Regions from separate parts of the Metabacillus sp. KJ11-3 genome, predicted to be linked through region 1. Evidence: a T-box and tRNA genes for the amino acid it is inferred to sense, from the RefSeq annotation. Region 1 holds a T-box; the other holds one or more tRNA genes.

What was found. The T-box of region 1 lies ahead of tyrS (tyrosine--tRNA ligase). A T-box ahead of a tRNA ligase gene usually reads a tRNA of that ligase, here a tRNA-Tyr.
Region 2: it has a tRNA-Tyr gene. The T-box ahead of tyrS (tyrosine--tRNA ligase) is inferred to sense a tRNA for this amino acid. The anticodon was not compared.

Annotation. Positions count from the first base shown of each region.
Region 1 is NZ_CM147865.1:797,314-804,005, reverse strand. It holds gene AC0L8O_RS04150 (sensor domain-containing diguanylate cyclase) at 1-354, opposite strand, end outside; gene rpsD (30S ribosomal protein S4) at 706-1,308, shown strand; gene tyrS (tyrosine--tRNA ligase) at 1,424-2,689, opposite strand; T-box leader at 2,755-2,983, opposite strand; gene AC0L8O_RS04135 (transglycosylase domain-containing protein) at 3,119-6,028, shown strand; gene acsA (acetate--CoA ligase) at 6,087-6,692, opposite strand, start outside.
Region 2 is NZ_CM147865.1:4,357,007-4,363,698, reverse strand. It holds rRNA gene AC0L8O_RS21715 (23S ribosomal RNA) at 1-1,294, shown strand, start outside; rRNA gene rrf (5S ribosomal RNA) at 1,546-1,661, shown strand; tRNA gene AC0L8O_RS21705 (tRNA-Asn) at 1,671-1,745, shown strand; tRNA gene AC0L8O_RS21700 (tRNA-Thr) at 1,748-1,820, shown strand; tRNA gene AC0L8O_RS21695 (tRNA-Glu) at 1,838-1,912, shown strand; tRNA gene AC0L8O_RS21690 (tRNA-Val) at 1,922-1,997, shown strand; tRNA gene AC0L8O_RS21685 (tRNA-Thr) at 2,037-2,109, shown strand; tRNA gene AC0L8O_RS21680 (tRNA-Tyr) at 2,127-2,210, shown strand; tRNA gene AC0L8O_RS21675 (tRNA-Gln) at 2,292-2,366, shown strand; tRNA gene AC0L8O_RS21670 (tRNA-Lys) at 2,370-2,442, shown strand; tRNA gene AC0L8O_RS21665 (tRNA-Gly) at 2,447-2,521, shown strand; tRNA gene AC0L8O_RS21660 (tRNA-Ala) at 2,532-2,607, shown strand; gene sigW (RNA polymerase sigma factor SigW) at 2,766-3,392, shown strand; gene AC0L8O_RS21650 (anti-sigma factor family protein) at 3,407-4,009, shown strand; partial or broken gene cdaA (diadenylate cyclase CdaA) at 4,122-4,952, shown strand; gene AC0L8O_RS21640 (CdaR family protein) at 4,953-6,203, shown strand; gene glmM (phosphoglucosamine mutase) at 6,230-6,692, shown strand, end outside.

The DNA.
Region 1 (6,692 bases):
ATAGGTATAAAATTCTGAACATGCTTTTGCAACTTCATGTAAATCAACAGACATATTGCTGTCAAATTCCCTAAGTTCTATGACTCCACACATATCCTCATCACTATATATTGGAAGCAACACGTCTTTTTGATTCCAAATAGCTTGTTCTGGCTTAAAATTGTGTAGGATCATTTGAAACGGGAAGGAATTCATATGCGGCGAAAATGAATAAAAAGCAACATGGCCAGTAGCAAGCTCTTTTTTTAAAACTTTAACAAGCTCATTATTTAAGTCAATAACTGAACAATAATCATTACATTTATTTATTAAATCAAAAAAAGCACCTTTAATCGCTTGAACTTGATTATTCATGAAATCACCCACACCAGTAAGTTACAAAATTTGATAATTCATTATATCATAAAACTTTCCTATTTATAGTAGACGATATGTTTTTATTTATGAGTGTGCTCTTTATTGCATATTTTTTTGTAAAGGTTCTTGACTTTATACATACAAAACCATATAATGTTCGTTGTGTATAAAATATGCAGCCTATTGATGTAGCAGTTTTGATTTCATTTTATTCCCCTTTATTATAAGGAGGTGTATCGAGTAACTCTATGCTGCTGGAGCGAGGATACATGAAAATAAAATGTGCATGATTGTCAATCAGTTTGGTTTTTATTTTATGCAAAATAAAAACATAAAGGAGGAGTTAGCATGGCTCGTTATACAGGCTCAAGCTGGAAACTCTCTCGTCGTTTAGGTATTTCATTAAGTGGTACAGGTAAAGAATTAGAAAAGCGTCCATATGCTCCAGGACAACACGGTCCAGGACAACGCAAAAAAATCTCTGAATACGGATTACAATTACAAGAGAAGCAAAAGCTTCGTCACATGTATGGTGTAAATGAGCGCCAATTCCGTAACTTATTTGATAAAGCTGGTAAAATGGCTGGTATTCATGGTGAGAACTTCATGATTCTTCTTGATTCTCGTCTTGATAACGTAGTATACCGTTTAGGTTTAGCTCGTACTCGCCGTCAAGCTCGTCAATTAGTTAACCACGGTCATATCATGGTAGATGGCGGACGTGTAGATATCCCATCTTACCAATTAAAACCTGGTCAAACAATCACTTTACGTGAAAAATCTCGTAACCTTGACATCGTTAAGGAATCTATTGAAGCAAACAACTTCGTACCTGACTACCTAACTTTCGACGCTGATAAATTAGAAGGTACTTTCACTCGCTTACCTGAGCGTTCTGAATTACCTGCTGAAATTAACGAAGCTCTTATCGTTGAGTTCTACTCTCGTTAATAGTAAAAAAACCTATGTCCCCGGGCATAGGTTTTTTTGTTCTTATTTATGAAAAGGGAGAAACCCAATAACAGATTCTTTAGTAGAATCATTATTGAGTTCCCCCTAATAAATGTTATTTTACGTAACGAATTAGGAAATACTTCTTCTTTCCTCTGCGGATGACTGTGAACTTTCCTTCAATCTTATCTTCGTTTGTGATTACTTTTGTTAAATCTTGTTCACGATCTCCATTAATATAAATTGCTCCATTTGTAATATCTTCACGAGCTTGACGTTTTGACGGAGATATTTTTGCTTGAATTAGTAAATCGATTAAGCCCATCTCGCCTTCTTCTATTTCAGTAGTAGGAACATCTTTAAATCCTTCTAAAATCTCACCTGCAGTTAATTGTTTAATATCACCGCTAAATAAGGCAGCAGAAATTTTTATTGCCTGTTGAAGTGCTTCTTCACCATGTACAAGCTTTGTCACCTCTTCTGCAAGTGCTTTTTGAGCAGAACGTTTTTCCGGTGCTGTTGCAACCTCATTTTCGAGCTCCAAGATTTCTTCATGAGTCAAGAAAGTGAAGTATTTTAAGTATTTCATTACATCACGATCATCTGTATTGATCCAGAATTGGTAGAATTCATATGGAGATGTTTTTTCAGCATCTAACCAGATAGCTCCACCTTCTGTTTTTCCAAACTTTGTCCCATCAGCCTTTGTAACAAGAGGAATTGTTAATCCATATGCTTTAGAATCTTCTTCAGATTTACGAATTAGTTCCAAACCTGCCGTAATATTTCCCCATTGGTCACTTCCACCGATTTGTAATTTACAATCATTGTTTTGGTATAAATTTAAGAAATCATATGATTGTAAAATCATGTAACTAAATTCTGTAAAAGAAATACCTGTTTCAATTCGCGTTTGAACAGAATCTTTTGCAAGCATGTAATTGATCCCAAAGTTTTTACCAACATCTCGTAAAAATGAAATAACATCCAACTTTCCAATCCAATCAAAATTGTTCACGATAATGGCAGGGTTTTTCTCATTCTCAAAATCAAGAAATCTCGATAACTGTCCTTTAATCCGGTTAGACCAATCTTGTACGATATCAGCTGTATTAAGAGTACGCTCAGCTTTTTTTCCACTTGGGTCTCCAATTAATCCCGTAGCACCACCAACAAGTCCAATTGGATGATGACCATTTAATTGAAAGCGGCGCAAAGTTAACACAGGTAACAAATGCCCAATGTGAAGACTGTCTGCAGTAGGGTCAAAACCTGAGTAAAGCTTTATATCTCCTTCTTCTAAGACTTTCGCTAAGCCTTCTTCATCTGTTACTTGATTCACTAAACCTCTAAACTTTAAATCATTTAATAATTCGCTCATTGTTTTACTCCTTTTTATAATATTCTATTTTCAGCAAAGAAAACACGAAAAAGCCCCTTCATCTCTGAAGGGGCGAAATAATCCGCGGTACCACCCAACTTAGAATTACTTAAGCGTAATCCTCTCTCGGCTACATAACGGTTAGACCGTCTTCTCCTACTCAGGTTATTTAACCTTTTCAAAAAAGAAGCTCATGGATGTAATTCATGGAATATCTATGTGCTGATTTTCACCACCCATCAGCTCTCTAATAACAGGGAGATATCCATTACTGAATCCAATCTTTGCTTTTTCATATACTAATTACAAGCAATTTTAACCATAAAATCATTCTAATGTCAACACTTGGCATGAAGTGTTTCCAACCTTTATGACAAAAGCATACAAATTTCATCATTTCCTATGTTATAATAAGTTAGATTTGGGGGAATGCACAATGAAAAAAAGGAAGAAAAACACAGGCGTTTCTCACCCTTTAACAAAGATATAGGTAAAAGTCTACGGATCTCATACAATGTTATTGGAAATCTTCTTTTACTATTTCTCATTATTGGACTTATAGGTATATGTTTTGCAGGGGGTGTAGGGGCCGGTTATTTTGCTTCACTTGTGAAGGATGAACCTGTTCGATCTTACGAAGAAATGAAAAATGATATTTACAACTATGAAGAGACGTCACAGGTCTTTTTTGATCAAAATATTTACTTAGGAAAATTAAATGCTGACATTGAACGCGAGGAAGTCCAGTTAGAAAACGTTTCTCAACATCTCGTTAATGCAGTTATAGCAACTGAAGATGAGCTGTTTTACGAACATGACGGTGTTGTACCTAAAGCAATCATGCGCGCAATTTTTCAGGAATTCACAAATGCCTCAGTTCAAACGGGTGGAAGTACTCTAACACAGCAATTAATTAAAAACCAAATACTAACAAATGAAGTATCTTTTGATCGAAAAGCAAAGGAAATTCTATTAGCGTTACGATTAGAAAAGTTTTTTGAGAAAGATGAAATTATTGAAGCATATTTAAATGTTGCAGATTTTGGACGAAATTCTAATGGTAAGAATATAGCAGGTGTAGAAGCAGCTGCAAAAGGAATTTTTGGAGTTTCTGCCAAGGACCTATCAATTCCACAAGCTGCATTTATCGCAGGCTTGCCTCAAAGTCCGTTTGGATATACTCCATTTTCAAATGATGGCGGTAAGGTTAAAGAAGACCTAAGTTCAGGCATAAACAGAATGAAAACTGTCTTAAACCGGATGTACACTGGCGGGTTTATTTCACAAGAGCAATACAAACAAGCGCTTTCATATGATGTTCGTGCTAATCTAACACCTAAAAAACCGACATCCACTGAACAATATCCATACCTGACTTATGAAGTAGAAGATCGGGCGAAAGATATAATAGCCGTACAACTTGCCCAAAAAGACGGGTATACAGAAGATGAAATATCAAAAGATAAAGATCTGAAAAATCAGTACCGTACACTTGCTGATCAAGACATAAGACATAATGGATACCGAATTCATACGACAATAAATAAAGATATATATGACAAGATGCAGGAAGTTGTTAAACAATATAAATATTATGGTAGTGATAAACCTGAACAAATCAAAGATTCCGACACTGGTGAAACGAAAACCATTCAAGAACCTGTCGAAGTCGGCGGTGTTCTAATCGAAAACACGACAGGTAAAATTATTAGCTTTGTGGGCGGACGAGATTTTGAACGTGAAAATTTAAATCATGCTACAAATGCTTTACGTGCTAATGGATCAACAATGAAGCCATTATTGGTGTATGCTCCTGCAATGGAGTTGGGAAAAACTCAACCGGGAACAGTTATTGCGGATACGCCAATGACAGGTTCATATAAGCCAAAAAACTATGGCGGTGCTTACCACGGATTAACAAGTGCACGAACTGCCTTGAAATATTCATATAATGTGCCCGCTGCTAAAACATATATGAACATTATGAATCAAAACCCTGTCTCCTACTTAGAAAAAATGGGCTTTTCCAGTTTAAACAAAATTGATTATGGAATAGCATCACTAAGTTTAGGTGGTATGACCGACGGAGTGACCGTTGAAGAAAATGTTAATGCCTACTCAACATTTGCTAACCAAGGTAAGTTTGTTGATGCTTACCTTATAGAAAAAATTGAAAATAGTGATGGAGAAGTCGTTTATCAGCATGAAAAGGTACAAAACGATGTATTCTCAGCTCAAACTGCTTATCTAACAATCGATATGATGCGGGATGTTATAAGAAGTGGTACAGCCGCTTCACTAAATGGCTACCTCTCGTTTAGTGCTGATTGGGCCGGAAAAACAGGTACTGGCCAAGATTACCATGATGCATGGTTCGTAGCGACAAATCCGAATGTAACATTCGGAACATGGATTGGGTATGATACACCAAAGCCATTGGAACAAAACTATAAAGGCATGTCATACAGCAAACGTAATCTCTTACTCTGGGCAAAACTGATGAATGCTGCACATGATGTTGAACCAAACTTGATTGCACCAAAAAACCGTCATGAAACACCAGGTGGTATTGTTCAAAGATCCTACTGTGCATTAACAGGAGAATTGGCTTCAGATCTTTGCCGTAAAGCAGGACTTGTCGCAACAGACATCTTTAATGCAAAATATGTTCCTACCAAAGTTGATGATAGCTTAACACAAGGAAAATATGTGTATGTAAAAGACAGAGCATACAAAGTGCCAGCTTCTGCACCTTCTGAATTTGTTCAAGAAGGTGTAATGCTAAAAAAAGAAGTTCTTCAAAAGTATAATATTAGCAGTACAACTGATCTTAAACGCTTGTTGCCTAGTACATCAAAATGGGGTAACTTAGTTGTAACAGAAGGAAAAGAAATAGTTGATAATGGTTCCAAGCCTAGACAAGTAAGCGGAGTCTCGGCTGGCGGTTCAACGATAAGCTGGAAAGCCAATGCAGACAATGACGTTGTTGGATACCGTGTCTATGGTGCAGCAAATCACTCAACCAGCTTTAAAAAAGTAGCGAGTTTGCCGTCATCTGACAAATTATCTGTATCAGTTGGAAGTAGCCCTGCTGCTTATTACATTGTCGCTGTTGATGTTGCCGGCAATGAATCTTCACCTTCAACTATTGTTAAAATCGGTGATTATGCTGAGGAAAAACCTAAGGTTGAAGAAAAGCCAAAAACAGAGGATCCAAAGCAGGCAGCAAATGCTGATCAAAACAAAGATCTTAACAAACAAAATGAAAATAAAAACGCTGAACAAAAACAGGAAGAGGCACCAGCCTCTTCCTCAACTGACAATAACAAACCTGAATAATATCGAATTGGTTGTATTAAAAAAGAGCTGTAAACAGCTCTTTTTTATTTGTTATAAATTAATCTTCCATCGTTGATAAATCACCGGTTGGTAAATCCAATTCCCATGCTTTTAGGACACGTCTCATGATTTTTCCACTTCGTGTTTTCGGCAATTTGTCACGGAAATCAATTTCACGTGGTGCAGCATGTGCCGCTAAACCTTTCTTTACGAAAGAACGAATTTCTTCCTTCAGTTCATCTGTTGGCTCATACCCTTCTCGAAGGGCAACAAATGCTTTAATAATTTCTCCTCTTACAGGATCAGGTTTTCCAATTACACCAGCTTCTGCAATAGCAGGATGCTCCACAAGCTTACTCTCAACCTCAAATGGTCCAACACGTTCACCTGAAGTCATGATTACATCATCTATTCTACCTTGGAACCAGAAATAGCCCTCTTCATCCATATAAGCGGAATCACCTGATACATACCAATCACCAGGCATAAAATAGGATTCGTACTTTTCTTGATTATTCCAAATGGTGTGCATCATGGACGGCCAACCCTTTTTAATTGCTAAGTTCCCCATTCGATACGGTGGTAATTCATTTCCTTGATCATCCACAATGGCAGCTTTTACTCCAGGGATAGGTTTTCCCATTGAACCCGGCTTTATTTCCAT
Region 2 (6,692 bases), 1.6 Mb from region 1:
GAGAGGTGCCCGTACCGCAAACCGACACAGGTAGGCGAGGAGAGAATCCTAAGGTGAGCGAGAGAACTCTCGTTAAGGAACTCGGCAAAATGACCCCGTAACTTCGGGAGAAGGGGTGCTTTTTAGGGTGAATAGCCCGGAAAAGCCGCAGTGAATAGGCCCAGGCGACTGTTTAGCAAAAACACAGGTCTCTGCGAAGCCGCAAGGCGAAGTATAGGGGCTGACGCCTGCCCGGTGCTGGAAGGTTAAGGGGAGAGGTTAGCGCAAGCGAAGCTTTGAACCGAAGCCCCAGTAAACGGCGGCCGTAACTATAACGGTCCTAAGGTAGCGAAATTCCTTGTCGGGTAAGTTCCGACCCGCACGAAAGGCGTAACGATCTGGGCACTGTCTCAACGAGAGACTCGGTGAAATTATAGTACCTGTGAAGATGCAGGTTACCCGCGACAGGACGGAAAGACCCCGTGGAGCTTTACTGTAGCCTGATATTGAATTTTGGTACAGCTTGTACAGGATAGGTAGGAGCCTGAGAAGCCGGAGCGCCAGCTTCGGTGGAGGCGTCGGTGGGATACTACCCTGGCTGTATTGAAATTCTAACCCACAGCCCTGATCGGGCTGGGAGACAGTGTCAGGTGGGCAGTTTGACTGGGGCGGTCGCCTCCTAAAATGTAACGGAGGCGCCCAAAGGTTCCCTCAGAATGGTTGGAAATCATTCGTAGAGTGTAAAGGCACAAGGGAGCTTGACTGCGAGACCTACAAGTCGAGCAGGGACGAAAGTCGGGCTTAGTGATCCGGTGGTTCCGCATGGAAGGGCCATCGCTCAACGGATAAAAGCTACCCCGGGGATAACAGGCTTATCTCCCCCAAGAGTCCACATCGACGGGGAGGTTTGGCACCTCGATGTCGGCTCATCGCATCCTGGGGCTGTAGTCGGTCCCAAGGGTTGGGCTGTTCGCCCATTAAAGCGGTACGCGAGCTGGGTTCAGAACGTCGTGAGACAGTTCGGTCCCTATCCGTCGTGGGCGTAGGAAATTTGAGAGGAGCTGTCCTTAGTACGAGAGGACCGGGATGGACGCACCGCTGGTGTACCAGTTGTCTTGCCAAAGGCATAGCTGGGTAGCTATGTGCGGAAGGGATAAGTGCTGAAAGCATCTAAGCATGAAGCCCCCCTCAAGATGAGATTTCCCATAGCGTAAGCTAGTAAGATCCCTGAAAGATGATCAGGTTGATAGGTCAGAGGTGGAAGCGCGGTGACGTGTGGAGCTGACTGATACTAATCGATCGAGGACTTAACCTAAATAGAAAAGCGGAAGAAGCCCGCTTAAATCCATAGGGCATTGGAGCGATCGAGTTGAAGTCGTTCTTTGACTTCGTCGAGAGAGTGAAATGACCGTAGGATTTGGCTTCTGTAGCTGGACAAAGTAAGAGCATAAACTCAGTTAGTGAATTGAATTGTGTATCGTTATCTAGTTTTGAAGGAATATAAAAGTTTCAAAAAAACACTTGAAATATTCTTCTAATTTAGTATAATAATTTTTGTCACAAATATCTGGTGATGATGGCGAAGAGGTCACACCCGTTCCCATGCCGAACACGGAAGTTAAGCTCTTCAGCGCCGATGGTAGTTGGGGGTTTCCCCCTGTGAGAGTAGGACGTTGCCAGGCTTTGATTATTCCGCAGTAGCTCAGTGGTAGAGCTATCGGCTGTTAACCGATCGGTCGCAGGTTCGAGTCCTGCCTGCGGAGCCATTGCTTCCATAGCTCAGTTGGTAGAGCACTTCCATGGTAAGGAAGAGGTCACCGGTTCGAGCCCGGTTGGAAGCTTAAGAAAACACTTATACGGCCCATTGGTCAAGCGGTTAAGACACCGCCCTTTCACGGCGGTAACACGGGTTCGAATCCCGTATGGGTCACCATTTAAAATTGGAGGATTAGCTCAGCTGGGAGAGCACCTGCCTTACAAGCAGGGGGTCGGCGGTTCGATCCCGTCATCCTCCACCATGAAATTTTAATACTCAAAATAATATATACTCTATTTACGCCGGTGTAGCTCAATTGGTAGAGCAACTGACTTGTAATCAGTAGGTTGGGGGTTCAAGTCCTCTCGCCGGCACTCTTTCTTCTCAATTCGGAGGGGTAGCGAAGTGGCTAAACGCGGCGGACTGTAAATCCGCTCCTTAGGGTTCGGCAGTTCGAATCTGCCCCCCTCCACCATTTATAATAAAATATAAAATTCATCTAATGAATTGTGAATACTTTCACTATTAAAGGGGAAAGTATTACTATCATAATTAATGGGCTATAGCCAAGCGGTAAGGCATCGCACTTTGACTGCGACATGCGTTGGTTCGAATCCAGCTAGCCCAGCCATTAGAGCCATTAGCTCAGTTGGTAGAGCATCTGACTTTTAATCAGAGGGTCGAAGGTTCGAGTCCTTCATGGCTCATAATGCGGAAGTAGTTCAGTGGTAGAACACCACCTTGCCAAGGTGGGGGTCGCGGGTTCGAATCCCGTCTTCCGCTCCAACGGCACCATGGGGCCTTAGCTCAGCTGGGAGAGCGCCTGCTTTGCACGCAGGAGGTCAGCGGTTCGATCCCGCTAGGCTCCACCAAAATTGTATATAATGATTTTACATATATTAAGCGATAAACAATGTTTATCGCTTTTTTGATGCACTGTTAATTAACATAACGGAAAAGAAATGAAAAGAAATAAAAGTTTTCTCCATACATCAACCAAAATTTGTTAAAATAATTTATGTGAAAAAAAATGAAACTTAGCAGCATCCTATTACGTATAAAAGATAGCCGCAGAGTGCGGGGGTATGATAAATATGGAGACACTGATAAAAAAAGAATTAAACAAGTAAAAAAGGGCGATCAAAATGCATTTGCTGAAATAGTAGATATTTATAAGGACAAAATTTATCAACTATGCTATCGAATGCTTGGGAATGCACATGAAGCAGAAGACATTGCACAAGAAGCGTTTATAAGAGCATATGTTAATATTCATACGTATGATATGAATAAAAAGTTTTCAACCTGGTTATACCGTATTGCAACGAATCTTTCTATTGACAGAATTAGAAAAAAGAAACCGGATTTCTATTTAGATGCAGAGGTTTCCGGTACGGATGGTTTAAACATGTATTCCCAAGTAGCAGCGGATGTATCGTTACCAGAGGATGAACTTGAAACATTAGAGTTACAGCAAACGATCCAAGGTGAGATTTTAAAATTACCTGATAAGTATCGAACGGTTATTGTCCTAAAGTATATTGATGAATTATCACTAAATGAAATTAGCGAGATTTTAACCATCCCTGTTGGGACTGTTAAAACTCGTATACATCGGGGCAGGGAAGCATTGAGAAAGCAATTAAGGCATTTATAAAGAGGTGAATAAAGATGAGCTGTTCTTCAGAATATGTACAACTTTTGCATAAATATTTAGATCATGAACTAACATCTGCTGAAGAAAAAGTTGTAAAAGAACATCTTCACAGCTGTGAAGATTGTTATCAGCATTTTCATGAACTTGAGAAAGCAGTAGCTTTTGTTCAGAGTACGTCACATATAGAAGCTCCATTAAACTTTACTGAAGGAGTTATGAACAGCCTTCCCAAAGAAAAAAGAACTGTATCATGGAATCGCTGGTTTAAAGGGCATCCGCTTTTAACTGCTGCATCCCTATTTATCCTTTTGATGGTAGGTAGCTTATTCTCTGCATGGAATGAGGATCAACACTTCAGCGTTTCAACACAGAAAAATCTTGTTGTTGAAAATAGTAAAGTCATTGTGCCAAAAGATGAAGTTGTTAAAGGTGATGTTGTTGTCAAAAATGGAACCTTGGAAATAGAGGGTACTATTGAAGGTAATGTAACTGTTATTAATGGAGAGCAATATATGGCATCTGCCGGAAACGTAACCGGAGATATTGAAGAAGTTGATGAATTATTTGAATGGTTATGGTATCACGTTAAAAGGATATCAAAGGACGTAGTAAGTTAACGGAAGGGTCATCGTTATGGTGGCCTTTTTACATACATCTATATAAAATGATATAATGGGATAGTTGTCAGAAAGTAATAAAGAATAAAGCTAACTCATGGAGGACAAGTGAATGGGGTATGAGGTTTTACCAATATTGAATGACATACCAATATTGCATTACCTCGGTATAGCTATTGATATTCTCCTTGTATGGTACGTTATATATAAATTAATTATGGTTGTAAGGGGAACAAAAGCTGTTCAGTTGTTAAAAGGGATAACGGTTATTATTGTCGTCCGTATGTTAAGTCAATATCTTGGTTTAAGTACTTTGCAATGGTTGATGGACCAAGCTTTAACATGGGGATTCTTAGCAATTATTATCATTTTCCAACCAGAGCTACGCAGAGCTTTGGAGCAGCTGGGAAGAGGTCGATTGTTTTCAAGGAGTGGCTTGCCGGGAGAAGAAGATCCTGAAGTCACTGTAGAAGCAATTGTAAAAGCAACAGATTATATGGCAAAAAGGCGTATTGGTGCACTAATGTCAATTGAAAAAGAAACAGGTATGAGCGACTATATCGAAACAGGAATTTCATTAAATTCAAGAATATCCTCTGAGCTCTTAATAAACCTGTTTATTCCTAATACACCACTACATGATGGTGCGGTTATCATACAGAAAAACCAAGTAGCAGCTGCTGCATGTTATCTACCCTTATCAGAGAGTCCTTTTATTTCTAAAGAACTCGGAACAAGACATAGAGCAGCATTAGGAATTAGTGAAGTAACAGATAGCTTAACAATTATTGTCTCGGAAGAAACAGGCAATGTGTCTGCTGCCAGAAATGGTGAATTACATCGGAACTTATCTCAAGATGAGCTAAGGGATATTCTCCAAAAAGAACTTTATACGCAAACGAAAGTTGTTTCCTCAAACCGTTGGCACTGGAGGGGGAAAAAGATGGATAAGTTGATGAATAATCATTGGGTTATGAGAGTGATCGCCCTGTTCTTAGCTTTAATGCTTTATGCATCTGTAAATATTGAATCAGGTACACAGGCAAATAAATCGACATCACCATTAAAAACTTCAACTTCTTCTTCACTAGAGACAGCAGTAGTTACAGATATACCGGTTGTTACATACTTTGATGAAGAAGATCTAGTGGTAACCGGGGTACCGGAAACCGTAAATGTTACTTTAGAAGGTCCAACTGGTGCATTGCTAAAGGCGAGACAGCAAAAAGACTTTGAAGTTTATGCAGAGTTAACTAATTTATCAATCGGTTCACATCGGGTGAATTTAAAAATTAAAAATTTATCCAGTGATTTAAAAGCAAAGATAAGTCCTTCAGTCATTACAGTTTCAATTGAAGAAAAGATATCAAAGGATTTTCCGGTTGAAGTGGAATATATAAATGAAGATAAATTAGAAGAGGGTTATTCACCTGATCAACCAATTGTTAGTCCAAATAGTGTCCGTGTTACTGCATCAAAAGAAATTATTGACCGCATATCAAAGGTTCAAGCGACTATTAATTTAGAAGGTGCAAAAGAGACAATAAATAAGGAATCCAGAATTACCATCTATGATAGTGACGGCAATATATTACCTGTCGAAGTGGAACCGTCTGTAGTCGACGTGACAGTTCCTGTAAAGAGTCCAAGTAAGGTTTTACCTTTTAAAGTTGTACGGGAAGGAGAACTTAAAAAGGGACTTAGCATTTTAAGTATGGAAACTAATCCGAAGGAAATTACAGCATATGGACCACTAGATGTGCTGGAAAATTATGATTTTATAGATGGGGTAAAGGTGGATTTATCCGAAATTGAAAAAGATACTGTGCTAGAAGTGGATGTTCCTCTACCAGAAGGAATTGAAAAGATAAGTCCAGAAACGGTGAAAATTGAAATAGATGTAGATGAACAACAAGAGAAATCATTCTCGGATAAAAAAATTGAAGAAGTCGGAATGGCAGAAGGAAAGGTGTTTGACTTTCTAGATCCTGATATTGGAGAATTGGATATTAAAATCTATGGTGCTCCAAGTGTAATAAACGAAATTAATTCTGCGGATATCGAGTTATATATAAACCTTTCCAATTTAAGTGATGGAGAACATGAAGTACAAGTTCAAGTTAATAGTCCACAAAATATTACTTGGTCATTAGAGCAAGAAAAAGTAAAAGTGAGAATTTCATCTGCCTCCTAGGCAGATAAAATAAAGGAGCGAAACCAATGGGAAAGTATTTTGGTACAGATGGAGTACGAGGAGTTGCAAATAGTGAATTAACACCGGAGTTGGCCTTTAAAATCGGGCGATTTGGCGGATATGTTTTAACTAAGGATAAAGAAAGACCAAAAGTCCTAATAGGTCGTGATACTCGTATTTCAGGTCATATGCTTGAAGGTGCTTTAGTGGCGGGGTTATTATCAATTGGGGCCGAGGTCATGCGTTTGGGTGTAATCTCAACGCCGGGTGTTGCCTTTCTAACGAAAGCACTGGGAGCTGAGGCCGGTGTGATGATCTCTGCGTCTCATAATCCAGTCGAAGACAATGGAATTAAGTATTTCGGTCCAGATGGATTCAAATTATCTGATGAGCAAGAGCTTGAAATTGAGCGTCTAATGGACGAAGAACAAGATACATTACCAAGACCTGTAGGAAAAGAGTTAGGACAAGTTAATGATTACTTTGAAG